DNA from 2 places in the Xanthomonas axonopodis pv. maculifoliigardeniae genome. Region 1 is predicted to be linked to the other one. Evidence: predicted binding sites of a transcription regulator. Region 1 holds the regulator's gene; the other holds the start of a gene.
The links. The regulator FliA, encoded in region 1, starts transcription of late flagellar genes. The targets are predictions, from matches to a motif close to TAAAGTTTNNCNNNCNNNGGCCGATAA.
Positions count from the first base shown of each region.

Region 2: the regulator FliA is predicted to act here: its motif matches at 1,737-1,763, upstream of ACDH77_RS03030 (GGDEF domain-containing protein).

Region 1 is NZ_CP167998.1:2,169,387-2,173,234, reverse strand. Features, by position in the region: gene flhF (flagellar biosynthesis protein FlhF) at 1-732, shown strand, start outside; gene ACDH77_RS09500 (MinD/ParA family protein) at 719-1,603, shown strand; gene ACDH77_RS09495 (RNA polymerase sigma factor FliA) at 1,600-2,367, shown strand; gene cheY (chemotaxis response regulator CheY) at 2,403-2,795, shown strand; gene ACDH77_RS09485 (protein phosphatase CheZ) at 2,795-3,421, shown strand; gene ACDH77_RS09480 (chemotaxis protein CheA) at 3,424-3,848, shown strand, end outside.
Region 2 is NZ_CP167998.1:698,428-702,275, forward strand. Features, by position in the region: gene ACDH77_RS03025 (SulP family inorganic anion transporter) at 156-1,643, shown strand; gene ACDH77_RS03030 (GGDEF domain-containing protein) at 1,881-2,861, shown strand; gene ACDH77_RS03035 (M28 family metallopeptidase) at 3,029-3,848, shown strand, end outside.

The sequences.
Region 1 (3,848 bases):
CAGATCCCGGCCGATACCGAATTGCACCGTGGCCGCGGCCTGATGCTGGGCCTGCTGTCCAAGCGGCTGCCGGTGGCCCCGGTCGACCCGCTGGAACGTGGCGGCGTCATCGCCCTGGTCGGCCCGACCGGCGCCGGCAAGACCACCACCATCGCCAAGCTCGCCCAGCGCTTTGCCGCCCAGCACGCCCCGCGCGACGTGGCCCTGGTCACCACCGACACCCAGCGCGTGGGCGGCCGCGAACAGCTGCACAGCTACGGCCGCCAGCTCGGCATCGCGGTGCACGAGGCCGACAGCGCCGAAAGCCTGCTGGACCTGCTCGAGCGCCTGCGCGACTACAAGCTGGTGCTGATCGACACCGCCGGCATGGGCCAGCGCGACCGCGCCCTGGCCGCCCAGCTGAACTGGCTGCGTGCCGCCCAGCAGGTCACCTCGCTGCTGGTACTGCCTGCCAACGCCCATTTTTCCGACCTCGACGAGGTCGTACGCCGCTTCGCCCACGCCAAGCCCCAAGGCGTGGTGCTGACCAAACTCGACGAGACCGGCCGCTTCGGCAGCGCCTTGTCGGTGGTGGTCGACCACCAAATGCCCATCACCTGGGTGACTGACGGACAGCGGGTCCCTGACGACCTGCACCGCGCCAATGCCGCCAGTCTCGTTCTTCGCCTTGAAGATTTGCGGCGCGCTGCCGATAAGCCCTGTACTCCGGAGCACAACCATGCAGTCGCGTGAATACGCCAAGCTGACCAACGCCTTCCCCCTGTCGGCGACCCGTCCCGAGCCTTTGGGCCCGGTGCGCACCATTGCCGTGACCGGTGGCAAGGGCGGCGTGGGGAAAACCAACATCTCCGCCAACCTGGCCGTGGCGCTTGCCGACATGGGCAAACGCACGCTGCTGCTGGACGCCGACCTCGGCCTGGCCAACCTGGACGTGGTGCTGGGCCTGGCGCCCAAGTACACCCTGGCCGACCTGATTGCCGGCCGTTGCACGCTCGATGAAGTCATCATCGAAGGCCCCGGCGGCGTGCTGGTGGTGCCGGCCGCCTCCGGTCGCCGCCACATGGCCGAACTGGCCCCGGCCCAACACATCGGCCTGGTCAACGTGTTCTCCGAACTGGAACGCGACCTGGACGTGATGGTCATCGATACCGCCGCCGGCATCACCGACAGCGTGCTGACCTTCTGCCAGGCCGCCCAGGACACCGTGGTGGTGGTCTGCGACGAGCCGGCCTCGATCACCGACGCCTACGCGCTGATCAAGGTGCTCTCGCGCGAACGCGGCGTGGACCGCCTGCAGATCATCGCCAACATGGTGCGCGACCCCAACGAAGGTCGCTTGCTGTACGACAAGCTCTCGCGCGTGTGCGAAAAGTTCCTCGGCGATGTGTCGCTGAACTATCTCGGCCATGTGCCGCAGGACGACTGGCTGCGCCTGTCGGTGCAGCGCCAGCAACCGGTCATCAAGGCCTACCCCGCCAGTCCGTCGGCGCAGGCCATCGCCGAAATCGCACGCCGTACCTCGCGCTGGCAGGCCCCGACCGTGCCGCGCGGCAACGTCGAGTTCTTTGTCGAACGCATCATCCAACGGGGAGTGGCCGCATGAGCACCGCTACCGCAACCACGGCCAGCGCGCAGTACCGCGCCGTGCAGCGCAACAACGCCAACGACGTGGTGACCCAGCACGCCGACCTGGTCCGCCGCATCGCCCACCATCTGGCGGCGCGCCTGCCGGCCAGCGTGGAAGTGGACGACCTGATCCAGGCCGGCATGATCGGCCTGATCGAAGCCTCGCGCAGCTACGACTCCGAACAGGGCGCTTCGTTCGAAACCTATGCCTCGATCCGCATCCGCGGCTCGATGATCGACGAGATTCGCAGGGGCGACTGGGTGCCGCGTTCGGTGCACCGCCGCGCCCGCGACGCTGCCGCCGCCGTGCGCAAGATCGAACAGAACACCGGCCGCGCCGCCGCCGCCACCGAAGTGGCCGCCGCCATGGAAATGCCGCTGCCCGATTACCTGCGTCTGATGGAAGATGCCGCACGTGGCCAGGTGCTGAGCCTGGAATCGCGCATCGAAGATCACGGCGAGCTGGACACCACCGCCAAGGGTGGCCCCAACCCGCAGCAGATGATGGAGCGTGGCGAATTCGGCCGCGAGCTGGGCAAGGCCATCGGCCAATTGCCCGAGCGCGAGCAGCTGGTGCTGTCGCTGTACTACGAACAGGAATTGAACCTGAAGGAAATCGGCGCCGTGCTGGGCGTCAGCGAATCGCGCGTGTGCCAGATCCATGGCCAGGCGGTGGTGCGTTTGCGTGGCCGCCTCAAGGTCTTCGAACTGGCCGATGCCGGCGTCGAAGTCGACGACTGAATTTTTCGCGTAATTTTTCGTGTTAGGAGCTTGATGTGAACAAGAACATGCGGATCCTGATCGTGGACGACTTCTCGACGATGCGACGTATCGTCAAGAATCTGTTGGGCGATCTCGGCTTCACCAACACCGCAGAGGCCGAAGACGGCAACAGCGCCCTGGCGGCGTTGCGTGCCGGCCCGTTCGATTTCGTGGTCACCGACTGGAACATGCCCGGCATGACCGGCATCGACCTGCTGCGCAACATCCGCGCCGACGCCAAGCTCAAGCACCTGCCGGTGATGATGGTGACCGCCGAAGCCAAGCGCGAGCAGATCATCGAAGCGGCCCAGTGCGGCGTGAACGGCTACATCATCAAGCCGTTTACCGCCCAGACGCTGGAAGAAAAGTTGGGCAAGGTGTTCGAACGTCTGGCGGCGACCGCCTGATGAACGCGACCATGGAAACCGATGCCGAACGTGCCGCGTTGATCGAGCGCCTGCAGAACGCACTCGATGCACTGGAAAGCGGTGACCAGGTCGCCTGGCGTCGCGAGGTGGATCATCTCGCCGCCCTGCGCACGCGCCCGATGATGCAGAGCCTGAGCCGGCTCGCCCGCGAACTCGGCCAGGCGCTGGGCGAGCTGCCCACCATCCCCGAAGAAGCCGGCGAACTGGACGATGCCTGTTCGCGCCTGGACCACGTGGTGGAAATGACCGAAAAGGCCAGCCATCGCACGCTGGATCTGGTCGAAGAATGCCGCGAGCTGGCCAACCAGCTGCGCAACGGCGGGCTCAATCAGGACCAGGGCGCGCTGCTGGAAAAGATGCGCCACAACCTCACCGAGCTGTCGCTGGCGCAGAGCTACCAGGACCTGAGCGGCCAGATCATCCGGCGCGTGGCCGGTATCGTGCGGCGCGTGCATGAAGGCTTCGGTGCGCTCGGCCTGCCGCCGAAGAACATCGAACCGAAGAAAGACGACGGCGGTCTTGCCGGTCCTGCAGTCAAGGGCCTGGACCGTCACGCGGTGTCGCAGGACGATGCCGACGACCTGCTGTCCGGATTGGGGCTGTAACCATGAGTGCTGTTCCAGACGATATTGCTGCCGATTTCATCGTCGAGGCCCAGGAAATCCTGGATCGCCTCGGCGAACAGCTGGTCTCGCTGGAACAGGCGCCAGAAGAAGCCGACCAGCTCAACGCGGTGTTCCGCGGCTTCCACACGCTCAAGGGCGGCGCCGGCTTTCTGGCGATCAAGCCCATGGTGGAGCTGTGCCACGCCGCTGAAGAAACCCTAGGCATGGCGCGCTCGGGCCAGGCGGTGCTGCAGGCGCATCACTTCGATGCCGCGCAACAATCGCTGGATTATCTGCAGGCCATGCTGGATGCCATGGGCTCGGGCGAAGCCGTGCCGCACGCACCGGCCACGTTGATCGCGCAGTTCGACGCCAAGAGCGCCCCGCCGGCGGTCAAGGCCGCGCCGCAGGCGGCCGCGGCCAAGCC
Region 2 (3,848 bases), 1.5 Mb from region 1:
GTCTTCGGCTGCGCCGTGTGGCGTGACCGCTGCCACAGAAGAGCGCAGTGGCGCACCGATCACACGCAAGCTGCGGGCGAGGTCGCTTTCCCGCACACTATCGCTGCTGCGTGCTGTCCGCAGGCTGTCCTTTTTGTCCCCCGGAGTGTCCCTCAATGTCCTTGTTGCGTGCCGAAATGGCGCAATGGCGCGCCTCCCCCGCGCGCGAACTCATGGCCGGTGCGGTCGCCACATTTGCGCTGATTCCCGAAGTGATTGCATTCGCGTTCGTCGCCGGGGTGGATCCGCAGGTGGGCCTGTTCGCATCCTTCGTGATCGGCATCGTGATCGCGTTTTGCGGGGGGCGGCCGGCAATGATTTCGGCTGCGGCCGGCTCGGTGGCGCTGGTGGCTGCACCGCTGGTGGCCGCGCACGGGTTGCCCTATCTGCTGGCCGCCGGCCTGCTCGCTGGCATGGTGCAGATCCTGTTCGGGTTGTTGCGCCTGGGCGTGCTGATGCGCTTTGTCAGCAGTTCGGTGCGCACCGGTTTCGTCAACGCGCTGGCCGTGCTCATCTTCGCAGCGCAACTGCCGCATCTGCTCGGGGCCAACCTGACCACCTGGGTCATGCTGGGCGCAGGCCTGGCCATCATCTACGGCCTGCCGCGTCTGCGCCTGCCGGGGCTGTCGGCGATTCCCTCGCCCCTGCTGTGCATCCTGCTGCTCAGCGTGGCCGGCACTGCGCTGCATCTGCCGCTCAAGACGGTGGCCGATCTGGGCAAGCTGCCCAACGCGCTACCGTTCCTGCAATGGCCGGCGGTGCCGTTGACGCTGGAGACGCTGCGCATCATCGCGCTGCCGGCACTGGCCATTGCCATGGTGGGCCTGCTCGAGTCGATGATGACCGCGCGCGTGGTCGATGAACTCACCGACACGCCCAGCAACAAGAACCGCGAATGCACCGGCCTGGGCATCGCCAACGCGGCGGCCAGCCTGTTCGGCGGCATCGCCGGCTGCGGCATGATCGGGCAGACCGTGGGCAACGTGAAATACGGCGGCCGCGGCCGGCTGTCCACGTTGTTTGCCGGCGTGTTCCTGCTGATCCTGATGGTGCTGCTCAAGCCGTGGGTGTCGCAGGTGCCGGTGGTGGCGCTGGTGGCGATCATGGTGATGGTGTCGGCAGAGACCTTCGACTGGCGCTCGCTGCGCACCGTGGTGACCCACCCGCGCACCTCCAGCGTGGTGATGCTGGCCACCGTGGCGGTCACATTGTTCACGCACAACCTGGCGGCAGGTGTGGCGGTCGGCGTGCTGCTGAGCGGGGTGTTCTTCACCTTCAAGGTGGCCGGGTTGCTGCAGATCGCGCATCACGATGGCGCGGATGGCGTGCGCACCTACAGCGTGCGCGGGCAGGTGTTCTTCGCCTCGGCCGATGTGTTCATCGACGCCTTCGACGCACGCGAGGTGCCCGGCCGCGCAGTGGTGATCGATGTCGGCCGCGCGCACTTCTGGGACATCACCGCGGTGGCGGCACTGGACAAGGTGGTGCAGCGTTTGCGTCATCACGGGCTGGACGTGCAGGTGAAAGGCCTGAATGCCGGCAGCCGCCGCCTGATGCAGCGGCATGCCTTGGGCGAAGACGCGCTGGAATCGGCACTGCCTTAGAGCGTGTTATTCACGTTGAGATGGAATGCGCCTGGCACGCCTGCGGCGCGTCATCCCGGGCTGTCCGTGCGCTGAGCGCGGCTGCGAGCGAATTCAAGTTCCGGCGGGCGACGCCGATGATTCGGCATCCTCATTGCCGGTCGTCGCTGTGATGCCAGTGGGTTTCAGCCCGAGATGTGTACCTGCGTGCCAAGCCCGGCATGACGGGTTCGTGTCCGCCCGCCGGAGGGCGCAGCCGTGACCAACGCACCGTTGCTGGAGCGGATGGTGGACCTGACCGCCATCCGCGATGCGGACCTGCTCGATCTGAGCCTGTTGCGCACCGTGCGCGAAGTCTGCGCGGCCGAAGAACTTTCGCTGCTGCGCATCGCCCCGGACAGCAACAGCATCGCCGAAACGCGCCTGCGCGACGATGGCCGGCTGGCGCTGACGGTGGCGGAGATCCACGATGCGCGCACGCGCATCCAGCTGGCCGAGGTGCATGGGCCGGGCGATGTGGTGCAGCTGCACGAAGACGGCCGCGCCCTGCTGGTCTACCCGATGATGGAAACGCGCGGCATCCGGACCTGCCTGCGGGTGGGCGGGACGCGTATTCCCGGCGTTGCCGAGCAAGCGATGCTGCAGGGCTTTGCGCGCTTCTTCCAGAACTACCGCAGCCTGCTCGACGATGCCCAGCGCGATGCGCTGACCGGCCTGCGCAACCGCAAGACCTTCGACGATGTGATCCTGCGGCTGTTTGCCGGTGGTGCCGACTCCGCCGCAGAGCAGGGCGTGTGGCTGGGCATCGTGGACATCGATCACTTCAAGCGCGTCAACGACACCTTCGGGCATCTGTATGGCGATGAGGTACTGCTGCTGGTCGCACAGCTGATGCAGCGTGCATTTCGCCAGGACGACCTGCTGTTCCGCTTCGGCGGCGAAGAGTTCGTGATCGTGTTGCGCGGCGTGGACCGCGACACGGCCGTGAGTCTGTTCGAGCGATTCCGGCTGGCGGTGGCCGAGCACCTGTTCCCGCAGGTGGGGCAGGTCACGCTCAGCACCGGCATCGTCGAACTGACGCACGGTCGGCTGATCAGCGAAATGCTGGACGAAGCCGACAAGGCGCTGTACTGGGCCAAGCAGAACGGCCGCAATCGCGCGGCGGTCTATGCTGAGCTGATTGCCGGTGGGCAATTGCAGCAGGTTGCGCAACCAGTGGGCAGCATCGATCTGTTCTAGGCGCCAGCGCGGCGCTGAAACAGGCCAGAGCTCTTGGCCGTGGATGCAGACACGAAGCTTCTGCAGTATTCATCGCACCCGCATCGCATGCTTCGGCGCAGCCGCAGGTATCGGCCTGCACGCGATGCTGGCTACACTCCAGGGCTATCCATGATGCGGGGTGTGCAATGAAGCGAGTTGCCGTAGGACTTCTGGCGATGGCGGTCTCGGCCGCACTGATGGCGGCCACGCCGAGTTTCGATGGCGCGCGCATCTCGCGCGACGTCAAGGAACTGGCCTCCGACGCCTATGAAGGCCGCGGCCCGGCCACTGCCGGCGAAGAAAAGACCATTGCCTACCTGAGCGAGCAGTTCGCCGAAGCCGGCCTGCAGCCGGGCGGCGACCTGGCCAACGGCAAGCGCGGCTGGACCCAGGCGGTGCCGTTGCGGCGCGCCGATATCGTCGGCACGCCGACCATTGCGGTGCAGAACGCGGGCAAGCCGCAAACGCTGACCCAAGGCAAGCAAATCGCCATCCGTGCCGCGCTGGATGGCTCATCCAAAGTGGAGATCGCCAACGCGCCGCTGGTGTTCGTCGGCTACGGCGTCAAGGCGCCCGAGCGCAACTGGGACGATTTCAAGGGTGTGGACCTGAAGGGCAAGATCGCGGTGGTGCTGATCAACGACCCGGATTTCGAAACCGGCAAGGGCGACTTCGACGGCACCGGCATGACCTACTACGGCCGCTGGACCTACAAGTACGAAGAAGGCGCGCGCCAGGGCGCACTCGGCGTGCTGGTGGTGCACGAAACCGCGCCTGCCTCGTATGGCTGGGACACGGTGGCCAGCTCCAACACCAACACCATGTTCGACGTGGTGCGCGACAACCCGCGCAGCGCGCATCCCACGCTGGAAGGCTGGATCCAGCGCGATCTGGCCACCGAGCTGTTCAAGCACGCCGGGCTGGATTTCGAGACCTTGAAGAAGCAGGCGCAGACGCGCGGGTTCA